Regions from separate parts of the Cellulosimicrobium sp. SH8 genome, predicted to be linked through region 1. Evidence: predicted binding sites of a transcription regulator. Region 1 holds the regulator's gene; the other holds the start of a gene.

Region 1 (9,547 bases):
GCCGTGCGACACGTCGCCCAGCTCGAGCACGAGCGCACGGCACTCGCCGCAGCTCTCGAGGTGCGACTCCACGCGCGCCGTCTCGCGCTTGGCGAGCCCGCCGCGCACGTACGACCCGAGGAGCGCGTTGACCGTGCGGCACTCCTCGGCGGGCACGGACGTCAGGTGCTGCTGGAGGTACGCCTGCCGCAGGCCCTCCCGCGCCCGGTAGGCGAGCGCGGAGACGCCGTTCGCGGTGAGGCCGAGGATCGGCGCGATCTCGGCCGGGGAGAGGTTCTCGACCTCCGTGTACCAGAGCACGGCGCGCCACCGCTCGGGGAGGTCCTGGTAGGCGCGCGTGACCGTCGAGCGCTCGAACCCCTCGAGGGTCGGGTCCTCGGTGGACGCCATGGGGCCGAACGCCGTCTCGAAGGTGCGCTCGTCGTCCGTCGGCTGGGTGCGGCGTGCACCGTTGACGAGGTCGTAGGAGAGGCGCCGGACGACGGTGAAGAGGTAGGCGCGGAAGGTGACGTCGGGCCCGCCCCCGCCCTGCAGCACGGACAGCGTGCGGGCGAACGCGTCGGAGACGACGTCGTCGGCGTCGGCGGTGGAGCGGACGTACTGGCGCGCGACGGTCCGGGCCGCGGCGGCGTGGCGCTCGTACAGCGCGCCGTAGGCGCTGGTGTCCCCCTCGCGCACGGCCGTGATGAGCTCGGCGTCGCTGAACGCCTCGCTCCACACCCGTTCCTGCGCCTGCGTCATCTCACCCGCCCCGGAGACCGCCCCGGTCCGGGGCGTACGGTGGCCATAGTAGACGCCCGTCCAACTTCGGGGCAGAGGGCTTCCGACGACGGAACGGTAACGGCCGGAGTCCTCCCCGTTCGCCCCATTTCACCCCGGACGCGAGGTCCCGGAAACTTCCTCGCCGACCCGCGTCATGGATCGGCTGCTCGCCCGTCTCATCTACATGGACCACCTCCACGGGTACACCGTGCCCGCTCCCGACGCCGTGCGCGAGCGCTGGCGCCGGGCGAGCGCCGAGCGCATCTGGCTGCGACCGGGCGACTGGTACCACCCTGCCGTCGACGCCCTCGTCGAGGCGCTGTGCGAGGAGCGGGACGGGACACCGGCCGCCGAGCGGCTCGGCCGGGTGCGGGCCGAGGCGGGGGTCGGGATCGGCGAGGCCATCGACGACGTGGTGTGCCTGTACCGGACGCACGACCGCGAACCCGGGACCGACCTGCTCCGCGCGGTCGCCGTCGGGTGGTCCGACGGCTACGAGGCGACCCCCGTGACGCCCGAGGTGATGGACCCCGAGTCCGGCCTCGCGACGTCCCAGTACCTGGTCCAACGGCTGCGGGAGACGTACGGCGTCGCGCAGCGCGCGGGGGTCGACGCCGCCGCGACGCACGGCCTGCTCGTCGTCGACGTCGCGCTCGACCACCTGACCGGGTGGCAGCGTTTCGCTCGGTCGGCGGCGATGGGTCGCGCGCTCACGCACACCTTCGGCGACGGCCACCCCATGGCCTCCCTCGGCAACGGGCTCTTCGTCGTCCTCGGGGAGCGCGGCGCCGACGACGAGACGCTGCGCACCGTGCTCCGCCACAACATCGAGCGCACGGGACTCGCGCTGGGCGTCACGGCGATCCTGCGCCGGCCCCCGCGCGTCTGGCTCGAACCGCTCCCCCGCACCCACACCGCCGCCGTCCAGCTCCTCGACGCGCTCCAGCGCTGACGACCACCGACGACCACCGACGACGCGGCGACGCCCCGGTCCACGCGGGCGAGCGCGCGGTCCGGGGCGTACCGGGGGCGTCAGCGGCCGGCGGGTGACCGGCCGCCTCCGAAGAGGTCGGGGTCGCGCGTCAGCGCGGGGTGAAGGTGAGGCAGTCGGCCTTGTCCTCGCCGGACGCGCCGGCGCCCACGCGGATCGACGGGGCCGAGCACTCGAGCGAGGCGTTGTGGACGCAGTCGGTGCGCTGGCAGGCCCCGACGTGCGCGAGCACCTTCTCGAGACCGCCCTTGGTCCCGAGCGGGATGAAGGTCGCGCACTCGGCGTCGCCCGCGTGACCGGCGATGGTCACCGCGCCGGCGTGGCACCCGTGGTCGTGGTTGTACCCGCACCCGTCGATGGAACACTCGACGACCTGGGGCATCTCCGTGAGGCTGCTCATCGCGATCTCCTGTTCTCCGAGGACCCGTGGTGGGCCGGGCTTCCACCTCCACGGTATTCCCGGAATTCCGCGATGTATAGCAAGGAAGGCCTTGCTAAGAAATGCAGGAATAGCACGGAATTAGCGCACGGCATTCTTGCGGAAATGCGTGGGCGGGCCGGTACCCGGCCCTCGTCAGGAGGGCAGGAGAGGCGTAGCGTCGGCTCATGGCCCCCTCGCTCGGAGCGCCGCTGTTCTCGGGCGCCGACGCCGACCTGTACGCGGTCGGCGCCGACCGCGTCCTGCGACGCTCACGCTCCGGGGCCGACACGGTCGGCACGGCCGAGGTCATGCGGCACGTGCGCGCTGCGGGCTTCCCCGCCCCGCGCGTCGACGCCGCGACGGACGGCGACCTCACCATGGAGCTGCTGCGCGGCCCGACGCTCCTGCAGTCGATCCTCGGCGGCCGGACGTCGCTCGCCGCGTCGGCCCGGATCCTCGTCGCCCTGCACGACGCGCTGCACGCGGTCCCGCCGCCGGCACCGCACGAGCCGGCGTACGCGGCGCTCACCGCGCCGTCCTTCGCCGCCCTCGACGGCCCCGCCGCCGGGCCCCGGTGCGTCGTGCACCTGGACCTGCACCCGGCGAACGTCGTGCTCACCGCCGACGGCCCGGCCGTCCTCGACTGGACGAACGCCCGGCTCGGGCCGGCCGGACTCGACCTCGCCGTGACCGCCGTCGTCCTCGCGGAGGTCGCCGCCGACGAGGACGACGAGCTCGCGCCCGGCGCGCGGGTCCTGCTCGACGCGTTCCTCCACCTCGCCGACCCTGCGCTCCAGGGGCACCTCGACGCCGCCGCGCGGACCCGCGCCGCGGACCCGGGCCTCGATCCCTCGGAGGTCGCGCTGGTCCCGGCCGCCGCGGCGCTGGTCGCGCGCGAGGCCCGCCGGAGCTGAGCCCACGGCGGACCGCCCGGGGGGTCAGGAACCCGCGTCGTCGGGCCGGGGCCGCCAGATGACGAGCGCGCGCGCCTCGCCGTGCTCGACGAGCGTCTCGCGCAGCGCCTCCTCGACCCCGCGGCGCACGCTGCGCCCGCGCGGCACCACGACGACGTCGCCGCTCGCTGCGGCCGCGAACACCCGGCCACCGGGCTCGACGCGCGCGGAGAGCGCCTCGATGCGGCGCTCCAGGCGCTCGACCTGCGACTCGAGCGCGAGGATGCGCTGGATGCCCGCGAGGTTGATGCCCTCGTCGTGACTGAGCCGCTGCACCTCGAGCAGCTTCGCGACGTCGCGCAGCGAGTACCGCCGCCCCCGGCCCGCGGTGCGGCGCGGCACCACGAGGCCGAGACGGTCGTACTGGCGCAGCGTCTGCGGGTGCATCCCCGCGAGCGTCGCGGCCTGGGAGATGACGAGGACGGGAGCGTCCTGGTCGACGTCCGGCGCCGCGCCCGGACCGGGCGAGCCGTCCGCGCGGTACGCGGTCATGCGGACCGCCTCCCCACTCCCCCGGTCACTCCGCGGCCTGCCGGACCAGGTCGGCCCGGACGTCCTGGCCGTCCGTCTCGGCGGCGAACGTCTCGACCGCCTCGCGCGCGGCCTTCGAGAGCTTCTGCGGCACCGCGACCTGGACGGTGACGAGCAGGTCGCCGGTGGCCTTCGCGGTCTTCACTCCGCGGCCCTTGACGCGCAGCGTGCGCCCCGACGGCGTCCCGGCCGGGACCTTGACCTTGACCGACGCACCGTCGAGCGTGGGCACGGCGATCGTCGCCCCGAGCGCCGCCTCGGCGAACGTCACGGGGACGGTCGCGCGCAGGTTGTTCCCGTCGAGCGAGAACACCGGGTGCGGGGTGACGTGCACGGTGACGACGAGGTCGCCGTCCGGACCGCCCGCCATGCCCGGGCGGCCCTTGCCGCGCAGGCGGATCTTCTGGCCGTCGCGCACGCCCGGCGGGATGCGGGTGGTGACGTTGCGGCCGTCGACGGTGAACGTCACGGTCGACCCCTCGACCGCCTGGCGGAACGGGAGGGTCGTGGCCGCGGCGACGTCCGACCCGGCCCGCGGGCGGGGACCGCCGCCGAACTGCTGCGCGCCCGCGCCGCCGAACATCGAGCCGAGGATGTCCTCGAAGCCGCCCGCGCCCTGACCGCCGGTCGAGTAGCGGACCCGGGTGCCGCCCGGGCCGCCGCCGCCGAACATGCCGCCGAACACGTCCTCGAAGCCCGCGCCCCCGGCGCCGCCGGGCCCCGCGGAGAAGCGGGCACCGCCGCCGGCCATGGCCCGGATCGCGTCGTACTGCTCGCGCTCCTTGGCGTCCGAGAGCACGGCGTACGCCTCGCCGATCTCCTTGAACTTCGCCTCCGCGCCCTCGTCGCCCTGGTTCTGGTCCGGGTGGTACTTGCGCGCGAGCTTGCGATAGGCCTTCTTGATCGTGGCGTCGTCGGCGTCCTTGGGGACGCCGAGCGCGGCGTAGAAGTCCTTCTCCATCCAGTCCTGTCCGGTCACGGCGCCTCCCTCCAGTCGGTGGTCGTGGTCCTGGTCCTTCGTGTCATGGGTGTCGGTGTGCTGCTGGCGGTGCTGTGCCCGTCGACGTGCCCGTCGACGTGCTCGTCGTGGTGATCCTCGCGTGCCCGACGGCGGGGCGCACCTCCGCGCGGGAGGGGCGCCGCGCCGTCGGGCACGTGCTCAGGACCCGGCCTACTCGGGGCCGACGACCGAGACGCGCGCGGCGCGCACGACGCGGTCCCCGATCCGGTAGCCCGGCTCGATGACGAGGTTCACCGTGGCCGCGGTCGCCTCGGGGTCGACCTGGTGCATGAGCGCCTCGTGGACGTTCGGGTCGAACTCCTCGCCGACCTTCCCGTAGCGCTCGATGCCGAACTTCTCGAGGCTCGCGTCGAGCTTGTCCGCGATCGCGGCGAACGGGCCGGTGAGCTCGCCGTGCTGGCGGGCGCGGTCCACGTCGTCGAGCACGGGCAGGAGCGCGGTGAGCACGTCCTCCACGCCCTTGGTGCGCGCGGCCTCCTGGTCGCGCAGCGCCCGGTTGCGGTAGTTCGTGAAGCTCGCGCGCTCGCGCTGGAGCGACTCGAGGTGCTCGGCGGCCTCGGCCTTCGCGGCCAGGACGGCCACGTCGACCTCGGCCTCGTCGGACGGCTCGAAGTCGAGGCCCGCGAGCGGGTCCGTCTCCGCGTCGTCACCGGCCGAGCCGCCGGCCGCCCCGGCCTCCGGGTCGACCTTGCGCTTGTCGGTGAAGTGGAACGGCTTGTCCTCGGGGCCCTGGCCGGGCTCGCGCCCGGCCTGCTCCTCGGGGCCCCGGTCCTCGGGGGACGTCACTTCTTGTCGTCCTCGTCGTCCACGATCTCGGCGTCGACGACGTCCTCGTCCGGAGCGGACGTCGCGCCCGCCGCGGCGGTGGCGTCGTCCTGCGCGGCGCCGGGGTTGCCGGCGGCCTGCTCCTGCTCGGCCGAGGCGTAGAGCGCCTGGCCGATCTTCTGCGAGGACGCGACGAGCTTCTCGTGCGCGGTCTTCACGGCGTCGGCGTCCTCGCCCTCGAGCGCGGACTTCACCGACGCGATGTCGGCCTCGACCTCGGTGACGACGTCGGCCGGGAGCTTCTCCTTGTTCTCGGAGACGAGCTTCTCGGTCGAGTACACGAACGCCTCGGCCTGGTTGCGGGTCTCCGCCTCCTCGCGACGCTTCTTGTCCTCGGCCGCGTGCTCCTCGGCCTCCTTGACCATGCGGTCGATGTCGTCCTTGGGCAGCGCCGAGCCGCCCGTGATCGTCATCTTCTGCTCCTTGCCGGTGCCGCGGTCCTTGGCGCCGACGTGGACGATGCCGTTCGCGTCGATGTCGAAGGTGACCTCGATCTGCGGCACGCCGCGCGGGGCCGGCGCGATGCCGGTGAGCTCGAACGTGCCGAGCGGCTTGTTGTCGCGCGCGAACTCGCGCTCGCCCTGGAACACCTGGATCAGCACCGACGGCTGGTTGTCCTCGGCCGTCGAGAAGATCTCGCTGCGCTTGGTCGGGATGGCCGTGTTGCGCTCGATGAGCTTGGTCATCACGCCGCCCTTGGTCTCGATGCCGAGGGACAGCGGGGTCACGTCGATGAGCAGGACGTCCTTGCGGTCGCCCGAGATGACGCCGGCCTGCAGGGCCGCGCCCACGGCGACGACCTCGTCCGGGTTGACGCCCTTGTTGGGCTCCTTGCCGCCCGTGAGCTCCTTGACGACGTCGGTCACGGCCGGCATGCGGGTGGAGCCACCCACGAGCACGACGTGGTCGATGTCGGAGACGGAGACGCCCGCGTCGGAGATGACCTTGTGGAACGGGGCCTTCGTCCGGTCGAGGAGGTCCTGCGTCATCTGCTGGAACTGAGCGCGCGTGAGCTTCTCGTCCAGGTGGATGGGGCCGTTCTCGCTCATCGAGAGGTACTGCATCGAGATGGTGGTGCTCGTCGCGGACGAGAGCTCCTTCTTCGCCTGCTCGGCGGCCTCGCGCAGACGCTGGAGCGCGATCTTGTCCTTCGACAGGTCGACGCCCGAGCTGTTCTTCACCTGCTTGATGAGGTGCTCGACGATGCGCTGGTCCCAGTCGTCGCCGCCCAGGCGGTTGTCGCCCGAGGTCGCGCGGACCTGGATCGTGGAGAAGTCGTCCTCGTCCTTGCCGACCTCGAGGAGCGAGACGTCGAACGTGCCGCCGCCCAGGTCGAAGACGAGGATGAGCTCGTCCTCCTTGCCCTTCTCCAGGCCGTACGCGAGCGCGGCCGCGGTGGGCTCGTTGACGATGCGGGTCACGTTGAGGCCCGCGATCTGCCCGGCGTCCTTGGTCGCCTGGCGCTCGGCGTCGTTGAAGTACGCCGGGACGGTGACGACCGCGTCGGTGACGGGCTCGCCCAGGTACTCCTCGGCGTCGCGCTTGAGCTTGCCCAGGATGCGCGCGGAGATCTCCTGCGCGGTGTACTTCTTGTCGTCGATCTCCACCGACCAGTCGGTGCCCATGTGGCGCTTCACCGAGCTGATGGTGCGGTCGACGTTCGTGACCGCCTGACGCTTGGCGACCTCGCCGACGAGGACCTCGCCGGTCTTGGAGAAGGCGACCACCGACGGCGTCGTGCGCGACCCCTCGGCGTTCGCGATGACGGTGGGCTCTCCGCCCTCGAGGACGGCGACCACCGAGTTGGTGGTGCCGAGGTCGATCCCGACTGCTCGTGCCATGTGTGCTGCCTCCGTTGTGGATGGGGTGCCCGACGGCGCACGCGCGCCCGGACACACCGGGTTGAGTCTGCTTCACTCAAGGTAGGCACGGGGTGCGCTCGCGCGCAAGCCCGCTCGCCAGAACTTGAGTCTGTCAGGCTCAACCTTCACTCAGGGCGAACTATTCCCCGCTCGTCACGGCCGCCCGCGAGCGTGCCCGCTGGCGTTCCCGCTGCAGCGTGTAGCCCTCCCGCCAGTCCGGGGCGAGCGCCATGTCGCGGCGGCGGACCTCGTCGACCGACAGCTCGACGGGGAAGCCCCAGGTGTCCGCGAGCACGAACAGGTCGTCCCCGGTGACCGTCGTGCCCGCGAGCTTCTCGAGCTCCCGGAGCCCGCGGTGCACCGTGCGACGGAAGCGCGACTCCTCGTCGCGCAGGACCGTGCTCAGCTCCTCGCGCTGCGCGGCCAGGCCCGGGTAGCCGTCGCCGTAGGTCTCGGCCACGACGGCGACGAGGTCGTCGGCGAACCGCTCGTCCAGGCCGAGGTGGAGGGCGTGCACGACGGCCCGGCGGACGAGCCGCCGCAGGACGTACCCGTGCGCCTTGTTGCTCGGGCGCACGCCGTCGGCGGCGAGGAACGTCGCGGCCCGGACGTGGTCGGCGATCACGCGGAACGGGCGCGGGCCGTCCACGTACGCGCGGCCGCTGAGCGCCTCGAGCCGGTCGACCAGCGGACGCAGGAGGCTCACGTCGAACACGTCGGGGGTCCCCAGCGCGGCCGCGGCGATGCGCTCGAGCCCGCCCCCGAAGTCGATGCTCGGCTCGTCGAGGGAGACGAAGCCCTCGACGGTCCGCCGGTAGCGCATGAACACCTGGTTGCCGATCTCGACGAACCGGCCCCCGTCGCTCGCGGGATGGGGCTCACCGAACGACGGGTCGTGGTGCTCGGGGCCGAGGTCGTAGAAGACCTCCGAGTCCGGCCCGCAGGGGTCACCGACGGGCGTGCCGTCCAGGCCGCCTCCCCGGCTCCACCAGTTCTCCTCGGCGTCGTAGAGGAAGACCCGGCCGCCGCGCGTCCCGTCACGGTCGCCGTCGGCACGGGACCCCACGTCCACGAGCGGTGCCGCGATCCCGTGCTCCGCGAACACCGTGACCCAGGCTCGTGCGGCCTCGTCGTCACGAGGGATCCCGTGCTCGGGCGACCCGCGGAAGCACGTGACGTACAGGCGCTGGAGGTCGACGCCGACGTGGGCGAGGAACTCGGCGAACCAGCGGACCTGCTGCTCCACGTCGGCGGACCCCAGGCTCCAGTTGCCCAGCATCTCGAAGAAGGTCGTGTGCCGCCGGTCCCCGACCTCGTCGACGTCCTGAGCCCGCACGCACGGCTGCGAGTCGACCAGCAGGGGTCCGGCGTCGTGCTCCCGGTCGCCCAGCAGGTAGGGCATCAGCGGCTGCATCCCGGCACCCGTGAACAGCGTCGTCGGATCCTCGCGCAGCACCAGGGGCGCTCGCTCGATCACGGCGTGCCCTCGTGCGGTGAAGAACTCGAGGTAGGCCGAGCGGATCTCCTGGGCGTTCATCTCATCGACCCTAGGGACCGCGCCCGCCACCTTCCAGGGCAAATGCACCGCCCCGGAGGGCCCCCGCGCTACAGCAGCTCGACGTCGTCGGCCTGCGGCCCGCGGTCGCTCTGGCGGATACCGAACCGGACCCGGTCGCCCTCCTCCAGGACCTCGTCGTCGCGCACGACCGACACGTGCACGAACAGGTCCTCGCCCCCGGCGTCGGGCGTGATGAACCCGAAGCCACGGTCGGCGTCGTAGCGAGCGACGGTGCCCTCGCCCCCGCGCACCGGCCTGCCGGACCCGCCCGGACGGCCGGAGCGGTCCGAGCGCTCGGGGCGGCCACGGTCCGCGGACGGGCGCGCGCCGCGGGAGCCGCGCACGAGCTGCACGTTGCGGGCGTTCGGTCCCTTGTCGCCCGCGACGACGTCGTACGTCACGCGCGCGCCCTCGGCGAGCTCGGTCAGCCCCCGGCCCAGCGCGCTGACGTGCACGAAGACGTCGTCGCCGCCCCCGTCGGGGACGACGAAGCCGAAGCCCTTGACGTCGTCGTACCAGGAGACGGTGCCGTCCGCGCCGTCGGTCGCGGGCTGCGCGGCCTGCGCCCCGAGCGGGAGGAGGTGGTCCGCCTGCGGCCCCTTCTCCCCCTCCACGACGAGGAA
Region 2 (9,547 bases), on a different contig from region 1:
GGAGCGCTCATGCGCCCATCCTGCCGAACGCCCGGCTCCGTCACCTCCCCGTCCACAGGTCGTGGCACGTCCGCGTCAGCGCGCGGAGGGTGCGCCCTCGGCGACGTCCTCGGACTCGTCGGGCTGGTACACGCACACCCACAGGGCGTCGGGACGCACGGTCACGTCGAGGCGCTCCGACGGCTCGATGACGTCGCCGTCGAGCTGGCGCGGCTGGGGGCGGTCCGAGACGACCGAGATCTGGCGGCCCCGCACGACCTCTCGGCTCGGCACCCGGCTCTTGCCGCGCACGACGCCCCATGCGAGCTGCACCCAGTGCTTGAGGTTGCGGGGCGCGACGATCGCGACCTCGAGCTGCCCGTTGTCCGGCTCGGCGTCGGGCAGGATGTTCGTCCCCGCCTGCAGGCGCCCGACGTTCCCGACGAGCACGGTCCGTGCCCGACGCCGCCGCGTCCGACCGTCGACCGTCACCTCGAGGTTCATCTCGTCGTCGGCCAGGTGCTTGAGCGCGGAGACCACGTACGCGAGCGCCCCGGCCCTCGCCTTGAGCGCGGTCGGGGCGTCGTCCATCATCGCGGCGTCGAGGCCCATGCCGGCCATCACGGCGAAGACCTGCCCGTCGACCTCGCCGACGTCGATCTGCCGCCGCCCCCGCTCGAGCGCGAGCCGGATCCCGTCCTCGGGGCGCGGCGGGATGCCGAGGTTCGTCGCGAGGAGGTTGCCCGTGCCGCCCGGCAGGATCGCGAGCGCCGCGTCGGTGCCCACGAGCCCCTCGATGCACGCCCGGACCGTCCCGTCGCCACCGCTGACGAACACGACCTCCGCGCCGTCGTCGACGGCCTGCCGCGCCTGTCCCGTGCCCGGGTCCTCCGCGGTGGTCTCGAGCCACGCCGGCTCGGGCCACCCCGCCTCGGCGAGGCGCGCGGTGATCGTGGCACGCAGCGCGTCGAGGCCGTCGACCCGGTTCGGGTTGACGATGACGGCGGAGCGCAGGGGCTTCTCGTCGAGGCGTTGCTGGGCGGCGGGCTCTGGGGTCTCGTCGGTCGGCACGTCCCGAGTATGGCCCGACGCCGCAACGCCCGCCCGGCATCGACGTCCTCGGCCCGGCCGCACGAGGTAGAGCCCTGGTCGATGACCAGGGCTCTACCTCGGCGGACCAGGGCTCTACCGCGGCCCCCGGAGGATCACGCCGTGAGGATCTCCGTGCCGAGGGTCAGGCCCTCGGCCTCGGGGTCGCGGTCGACGACCACGACGTCGCCGTCGCTCACCTCGCCCGAGAGCAGCATCCGCGCGAGGCGGTCGCCGATCTCACGCTGCACGAGGCGGCGCAGCGGGCGCGCCCCGTAGGCCGGGTCGAAGCCCTCGAGCGCGAGCCACTCGCGCGCGGCCGCCGTGACGTCGAGCGTGATGCGCCGGTCGGCGAGGCGCTTCGCGAGGTGCGCGACGCTGATGTCGACGATCCGGCCGAGCTCTTCGATCGTGAGCGGCTCGAACACGATGACGTCGTCGAGGCGGTTGAGAAACTCCGGCTTGAAGCTCGCTCGCACCGTGCTCATCACGGCCTCGCGCTTCGCGGCGTCGTCGAGCGTCGGGTCGACGAGGAACTGCGAGCCCAGGTTCGACGTGAGCACGAGGATGACGTTGCGGAAGTCCACCGTGCGGCCCTGGCCGTCGGTGAGGCGGCCGTCGTCGAGCACCTGCAGCAGGATGTCGAAGACCTCCGGGTGCGCCTTCTCGACCTCGTCGAGCAGCACGACCGAGTACGGCCTGCGCCGCACGGCCTCGGTGAGCTGGCCGCCCTCCTCGTAGCCGACGTACCCCGGGGGCGCGCCGACGAGGCGCGCCACCGAGTGCTTCTCGGAGTACTCCGACATGTCGATGCGCACCATGGCGCGCTCGTCGTCGAAGAGGAAGTCCGCGAGCGACTTCGCGAGCTCCGTCTTGCCGACCCCGGTGGGACCGAGGAACAGGAACGAGCCCGTGGGCCGGTCCGGGTCGGCGACGCCCGCGCGCGAGCGACGGACGGCGTCGGACACCGAGCGGACGGCGGCCTGCTGGCCGATCAGGCGCTCGCCGATGACGTCCTCCATGTGCAGGAGCTTCTCGCTCTCGCCCTGGAGCATGCGGCCCGCGGGGATGCCGGTCCACGCGGACACGACCTCCGCGATCTCGTCCGCGCCGACCTTGTCGGCGATCATCGGGGCTGCCTCGGGCCCGGACGCGGCGAACGCGTCGTCCGCCTGCTCCTCGGCCTCCGCGGCGTCCAGCTCGCGCTGGAGCTGCGGGATCTCGCCGTACTGGAGCCGGCCGGCGGTCTCGAGGTCACCCTCGCGGATCGCGCGCTCGACCTGGACACGCAGCTCGTCGAGCCTCGCGCGCAGGTCGCCGACGCGGTTGTGGCCCGCCTTCTCGGCCTCCCACCGCGCGGTGAGCGCGGCGAGCTCCTCGCGACGGTCCGCGAGGTCGGCGCGGAGCTTCTCGAGCCGTTCGAGCGACGCGGGGTCGGTCGACTCGGACAGCACGACCTCTTCCATCTCGAGGCGCGTGACGGCGCGCTGCAGCTCGTCGATCTCGATCGGCGAGGAGTCGAGCTCCATGCGCAGGCGCGACGCCGCCTCGTCGACGAGGTCGATCGCCTTGTCCGGGAGCTGGCGCCCGGTGATGTACCGGTCGGAGAGCGACGCCGCGGCGACGAGCGCCGAGTCGGCGATCGTCACCTTGTGGTGCGCCTCGTACCGCTCCTTGAGCCCGCGCAGGATCGCGACCGTGTCCTCGACCGAGGGCTCGCCGACGAACACCTGCTGGAACCGGCGCTCCAGGGCCGGGTCCTTCTCGATGTACTCGCGGTACTCGTCGAGCGTGGTCGCGCCGACGAGGCGCAACTCGCCGCGCGCGAGCATGGGCTTGAGCATGTTGCCCGCGTCCATGGCGCCCTCGCCGCCGGCGCCGGCCCCGACGACCGTGTGCAGCTCGTCGATGAACGTGACGACCTCGCCGTCGGAGGACCGGATCTCCTCCAGCACGGCCTTGAGGCGCTCCTCGAACTCGCCGCGGTACTTGGCGCCCGCGACCATGCTCGCGAGGTCGAGCGACACGAGGCGCTTGCCCTGGAGCGACGTCGGGACGTCGCCCGCGACGATGCGCTGCGCGAGGCCCTCGACGACGGCCGTCTTGCCGACGCCGGGCTCGCCGATGAGGACGGGGTTGTTCTTGGTGCGGCGGCTCAGCACCTGCACGACGCGCCGGATCTCGGAGTCGCGCCCGATGACGGGGTCGAGCTTCCCCTCGGCGGCGGCGGCCGTGAGGTCGGTGCCGTACTGCTCGAGGGCCTTGTACGTGCCCTCGGGGTTGGGGCTGGTGACACGCGCGCTCCCGCGCACGGCGGGCAGCGCCGAGCGCAGCGCGTCGGCGGTCGCGCCGGCCTGCTGGAGGATCGTCGCCGCCTGCGACGAGCCCGCGGCGATGCCGAGCAGCAGGTGCTCGGTGGAGACGTACTCGTCGCCGAGGGCCTGCGCCTCCTTCGCGGCGTTGTCGAGCGCGGTCGACGTGGCGCGCGACGGCGTGGGCTGCGCGACGGCGGACCCGCTCGCGGTGGGCAGCGCGACGAGGGCCGCGCGGACCTTCTGGCCCACGGCCTGCTTGTCCGCGCCGACGGCGTCGAGGAGCCCGACGGCGACCCCGCCCTCCTGCGTGAGCAGCGCGGCGAGGAGGTGGGTCGGCTCGAGCTGGGGGTTGCCGGCGGCCGACGCGGTCTGGATCGCCTCGCCGATCGCCTGCTGCGACATCGTGGTGAACTTCGTTTCCATGGGTGCTCCGGTGTGGTGCTCGAAAGATGGTCTGACCAGTGGAACGACTCCGAAGTTGAGTGTATTCCGCTCAACTTCGTTCGTCAGCCTCGCACGCGACCCCCCGGTGGTCCCACGTCCGGAGCGGATGAACTCCCGGCCGCATTCCGTCTCAAATCGGCATCGACCCTCGCCTCGGGCGACGATCCGCGACATGCTGGGCGGGTGAACCCCACACCCTTGCGCAGACGACTCGGCCTCGGCGCCCTCTTCGCCACCCTCGCACTGTTCCTCGCGGGGTGCATGAGGATGGACATGGCCCTCACCCTCAACGAGGACGACACGTTCGACGGCAGCGTCGTCATGGCGTTCAGCGACGAGCTCGCCACGTCCATGGGGTCGGACCCGCAGGAGCTGTGGGACCAGATGGGCTCCGAGATGGAGTCCGAGCTCCCGGAGGGCGCGACCCAGGAGCCGTACGCCCAGGACGGGTACACGGGCACCAAGATCACCTATGCGGACCAGCCCATCTCGCAGCTCTCGTCCGCCGGGGCCGACTCGATCTCCGTCACGCGCGAGGGCGACGAGTACGTCGTGAGCGGCTCGATGGACATGACGGGCGAGGAGTTCAACCCCGACACGGGCGACGCGACGAGCGACGAGCTGACGCAGCAGATGATGGAGAGCCTCGACATCAAGATCTCCATCACGTTCCCCGGCGAGGTCGCCGAGTCGAACGGCGAGATCGACGGCAACACCGTGACGTGGACGCCGGTCGTCGGTGAGACCAACGAGATGACCGCGCGCGGCTCGGCCGTCGCGGGCGGCGCGGCCGGCACGGGCGACGAGGGCTCGGACGAGGCCACCGGCGACTCCGACTCCGACGGCGCCACCGCGCCCGACGGCGGCGACAGCGCGAGCGACGCGTCCGACTCGGGGTCCATGGCCTGGCTCTGGTTCGTGATCGGCGGCATCGTGCTGCTCGGCATCATCGGCCTCGTGCTCTGGCTGGTGCTCCGCTCCAAGCCGGGCGCGCAGGACGGACAGGCGACCGGCTTCCAGCAGGGCGGCTACCCGGGCCAGCCCGGTCAGCCCGGCGCGTACGCCGCACCCGGTCAGTACCCCGGCCAGCCCCAGGGTCAGTACCCGGGCCAGCAGGGCGGCTACCCGGGCCAGCAGCCGGGCGCCTACCCCGGCCAGCAGCCCGGCGCCTACCCCGGCCAGCAGCCGGGTCAGCCCGGTGCCTACCCGGGCCAGCAGGGTGGCTACCCGGGTCAGCAGCCGGGTCAGCCCGGCGCCTACCCCGGCCAGCAGGGCGCGCCGCAGGGCTACGGGGCGCAGCCCCCGGCCCCGGGCCAGTACGGCGCCCAGCCGCCGGCCCCGCCGCAGGGCGGCTACCCCGGCGCGGCCCCGTACGCCCCTCCCGCCGCGCCGCACCCGCAGTCGTCGCCGACGACGCCGCTCCCCGCGCAGCCGCCCGTCCCGCCGGGGGCGACCCAGCCGCTGCCGCCCTACCAGCAGCCCGCGCCTACCCAGCCGCTCCCGCCGCAGCCGGGCGCCCCGGGGCCGGACGGGTCCGCCGGTCCGGACGACGAGATCGACGACGCGACGCGCCTGCGCCCGCCGCCCGAGTGACGGTCCGACCACCAGCGCGGCCGACGCCGCGCCGCCGGTGACCCGCAGCCGGTGATCCGCAGCACCACCGTCGACGGCCCGCCCCGAGAGACCGGGGCGGGCCGTCGTGCGTCGTGGCTCGTGCGTCAGGACTCGACCGTCACCTCGACGACGTCGCCGACGGCGTCGAACCGCACCGCGGGCCAGTACCCGTCGAGGAAGTGCTCCCCGCACGAGTCCGCGAGGTGCACGACCGTGCCGCCGTCGTCGCGCCGCTGGACGAGCTCGACCACGAGGTCGTCAGCCGCCTCCGCGAGCTCCTCCGCGGTCGGCTCGTCGTCGCTGAACCGGCGGACGACGGCCTCGACCGCCCGACGCGCGAGGCGCGGGCTGAGCGCGTCGTCCCACAGGCGCTCGGGGGGCTCGTAGGCGAGCGCCTCGGCGCCGAGACGAGGGTCGACATCGGCGAGCGTCGCCGGGCGCCACGAGGGGTCGCGGTCCTTGTCGACGAGCTGCGCGCGGACGCCCTCGACGAGGTCGGGCTGCGTGTCGACGAACCAGGAGACGAGGCCGTACTCCTGCTCCAGCGCAGCGCGCAGGTCCGGGAGGTCGCGCGCGCTGCGCACGGCCGCGAGCGCCACGGTGACCGCGGTCGGCGAGAGTCGCTCGAGCTCGTCGGCCTCGGCACCGGACTGCTCGTCCCCGTCTCGGGCGGCGGCGCGGAGGCGCGCCACGATGTCGGGCACGGTGTCCGCCGCGTACGCGGCCTCGACCGCCGCCTGGCGGGTGACGAGGCACGAGATCGGTGCGGGCAGGGTGTGCCGACGCACGACCTCCCGCACGTCCTCGACGTCGAGCGGGTCGACCCCCGCGGTCGCGAGCGCGGCGAGGTCGGCCGCCAGCACGGGCAGCCGCTCGCTCGGCACGTAGTGGTCGGCGAGCCCGACGAAGATCGCGTCGGCGGCGTCCATCGTCACGGCGCCGAGCGCGAGCATCTCCCCCAGCCGCCCGGGCGCGCGGGCCAGCAGCCAGGACCCGCCGACGTCGGGCGTGAAGCCGATCCGCGTCTCCGGCATCGCGACGCGCGATCGCTCGGTGACGACGCGGACCGGGGCGTGCGCGCCGAGGCCGACACCGCCGCCCATGGTGATCCCGTCCATGATCGTCACGACGGGCACGGGCAGCTCCGCGAGCGCCGCGTCGACCGCGTACTCACGCCGGAAGTAGCGGCGCGCCTCGGCCTGCTTCCCGGCCACGATCGACGCGTGCAGCGCGCGGACGTCCCCACCCGCGCACAGGCCCCGGTCACCGGCACCGTCGAGCAGCACGACGCGCACGGTCGGGTCGACGCGCCACTCCTCCAGCACGTCGGCGATCTCGCCGAGCATGGCGTAGCCGAGCGCGTTGAGCGCGCGGGGTCGGTCCAGGGTGAGGTGCCCGACGCCGTCGTCGACGCGGGCGATGATCTCGCTCGTCACGCGCGCCACGCTACCCGCGGCACGCCCCCCGGACGTGTCAGCAGCACGTCGCTCCCTACGACGACCTCACGCTGACAACTCGCCGCGCCTGTGAGTTGTCAGCGTGAGGTCGCCGTATGGCGCGAGAATCTGCTGACACGTCGCACGCAGAGGACTGGAGACGCCGATGACCGAGACGCAGCCGCCGGCATGGCGCACGGACGTGCTGGGCGAGGACTGGGTCGCGCGGGACCTCGACCTGCCGGACGGCGCGGTGGCGACGCTCGTGCGCAGGGTCGACGACGCCCGGCCCGCCGCGCCTTCCACCGCGCCGGGCGAGGGCACCGCCGTGGGCGAGGAGCCGCCGTCGGGCACCGGAGAACGGCCCGCGGTGCTGTACGTGCACGGGTTCATCGACTACTTCTTCCAGACCCACGTCGCCGAGGCCGTCGAGGCGCGCGGGTACCGGTTCTACGCGCTCGACCTGCGCGGCTACGGGCGCTCGATCGGCCGCGGCTCGGGCGCGCCGTCGCGGCCCGACGACGACCCCAACTTCGTCACCGATCTCGCCGTCTACGCCCGCGACCTCGACGCCGCCGCGCGCGCGATCCGCGCGGAGGGGCACGAGCGGCTCGTCGTGCTGGGGCACTCGACGGGCGGTCTCGTGGCGAGCCTGTGGGCCGACGCGCGGCCCGGGCGGCTCGCGGCGCTCGTGCTGAACAGCCCGTGGTTCGACCTCAACAAGCCCTGGGTGTTCCGCGGGCCCGTGACGTGGGCGATCGACGGGGTCGGTCGGGTCGCGCCGCGGCTCGTCGTGGGCGGCCTGGACCCGCACTGGGCCGAGGCCCTGCACGCGAGCACGGGCGGCGAGTGGGAGTTCGACCTCGCCTGGAAGCCGATCGAGGGCTTCCCCGTCCGCGCGGGGTTCCTGCGCGCGGTGCGGCGCGGGCACGCGCGCGTCGCCCGCGGGCTGCACGTCGACTGCCCGGTCCTCGTGCTGGCGTCCGCGCGCAGCGGCCCGGCGTCCGGCTGGCACGACGCCCTGCTCACGACCGACAGCGTGCTCGACGTCGGGCAGATCACGTCGCGCGCCGAGCGGCTGGGCGACGACGTCACGATCGTCGCGGTCGAGGGCGGCGCGCACGACCTCGCGCTCTCCCCCGAGCCCGCCCGGTCGACCTACCTGCGCGAGGTCCTCGACTGGCTCGACGCCCGGGTCTGACGGCCCGGTCGCGTCCGTCCGACCGCTCCCCTAGCGTCGGCGTGTGACGAGCGCGCCGCGGTCCCGCCCCTCCCACGTCGTCCTGCGCGCCGTGTGGGCGCTCCTCGGGGTCGCGGTCCTCGGGCTCGGCTCTGCGGTGCTGCTGTCGGCGCACGTCGGCGTGGACCCGTTCACCGCGGCGAACATCGGCGCGAGCACGCTCCTCGGTGTCGACCTGGGCGTCTACCAGCTCGCGATCAACGCGGTGCTGCTCGTCCCCGTCGTCGTGTGGGGGCGGCGGTACATCGGGGTCGGGACGATCATCAACATGGTCATGACGGGGTTCTTCGTCCAGTGGTTCTCCGCGCTCCTCGCCCCGCTCGTCCCGGACCCGCCGAGCCGTCTCCTGCAGACCGCGCTCTTCGTCGTGGGGATCGTCCTGTTCACGGCGGGCGCGTCCGCGTACATGACGGCGGGGGTCGGGACGGCGCCGTACGACGCGATCGCCCCCATCGTCGTCGACCGTACGCACGCGCGGTACCGCGTCGTCCGGGTGGTCCAGGACCTCGCGTTCGTGGGGCTCGCGATCGCGCTGGGCGGCCCGGTGGGCGTCGGTACGGTCATGACGGCGTTCTTCGCCGGTCCGCTCATCGACTTCTTCACCGAGCGGGTGAACAAGCCCCTGCTGCGGCGCGCCCTGCCCGACGACGGCCCCACCGTCGTGTCCGAATCCCGCTAGCCAAGCGGTCGTCCCGCGGGCGAGGATCGAGGCATGACCACGACCCTCGCGACCTCCCGCACGACGGCGGACCCCGTCTTCGCGGAGCGCTACCGCGCCATCGCCTCGCGCGACCGCCGGTTCGACGGGCAGTTCATCACCGCCGTGAGCAGCACGGGCATCTACTGCCGGCCGTCGTGCCCGGCACGGACGCCCAAGCCGGAGAACGTCACGTTCTACCTCACGTCCGCGGCCGCCCACGAGGCGGGCTACCGCGCGTGCAAGCGCTGCCTCCCCGAGGCCGTGCCCGGCACGCCGAGCTGGGACCTCGGGCACGACCTCTCCGCCCGCGCGATGCGCCTCGTCGCCGACGGCGTCGTGGACCGCGAGGGCGTCGACGGTCTCGCCGTGCGCCTCGGGTACTCGGCCCGGCACGTGCACCGCGTGCTGGTCGCGGAGCTGGGCGCCGGCCCGGTCGCGCTCGCCCGCGCGCTGCGGGCCCAGACCGCGCGCGCCCTGCTCACGGGCACCGACCTCCGCCTCGCCGACGTCGCGTTCGCCGCGGGCTTCGGCAGCGTCCGACAGTTCAACGACACCATCACCGAGGTCTTCGACACGACGCCGAGCGAGCTGCGCCGTCGGGCCCGGCCCGACCGCCCGGCCCCTCCCCGCGGTGCTGGCGTGCGCGTCCCCGACGACGCACGTGCTGTCGGGGACGACGGCGGCACCACGGCGGCCCTCGACCTCACGCTCCCGCTGCGCGAGCCCTTCG

Evidence for each region. The regulator HspR, encoded in region 1, represses chaperone genes until heat shock. The targets are predictions, from matches to a motif close to AAGTTGAGTCNNNNNGACTCAACTT.
Region 2: the regulator HspR is predicted to act here: its motif matches at 3,859-3,883, upstream of clpB (ATP-dependent chaperone ClpB).

What each region holds. Positions count from the first base shown of each region.
Region 1 covers NZ_JAMXMH010000009.1:35,588-45,134, reverse strand. The annotation lists gene NF338_RS13305 (sigma-70 family RNA polymerase sigma factor) at 1-741, opposite strand, end outside; gene NF338_RS13300 (hypothetical protein) at 917-1,714, shown strand; gene NF338_RS13295 (DUF1540 domain-containing protein) at 1,845-2,153, opposite strand; gene NF338_RS13290 (aminoglycoside phosphotransferase family protein) at 2,360-3,088, shown strand; gene NF338_RS13285 (heat shock protein transcriptional repressor HspR) at 3,113-3,619, opposite strand; gene NF338_RS13280 (DnaJ C-terminal domain-containing protein) at 3,645-4,637, opposite strand; gene grpE (nucleotide exchange factor GrpE) at 4,830-5,465, opposite strand; gene dnaK (molecular chaperone DnaK) at 5,462-7,345, opposite strand; gene NF338_RS13265 (alanine--tRNA ligase-related protein) at 7,506-8,903, opposite strand; gene NF338_RS13260 (cold-shock protein) at 8,972-9,547, opposite strand, start outside.
Region 2 covers NZ_JAMXMH010000002.1:269,712-279,258, forward strand. The annotation lists gene NF338_RS03940 (hypothetical protein) at 1-11, opposite strand, end outside; gene NF338_RS03945 (diacylglycerol/lipid kinase family protein) at 76-1,050, opposite strand; gene clpB (ATP-dependent chaperone ClpB) at 1,185-3,806, opposite strand; gene NF338_RS03955 (LppM family (lipo)protein) at 4,101-5,420, shown strand; gene NF338_RS03960 (enoyl-CoA hydratase/isomerase family protein) at 5,546-6,877, opposite strand; gene NF338_RS03965 (alpha/beta hydrolase) at 7,044-8,078, shown strand; gene NF338_RS03970 (YczE/YyaS/YitT family protein) at 8,122-8,796, shown strand; gene NF338_RS03975 (AlkA N-terminal domain-containing protein) at 8,830-9,547, shown strand, end outside.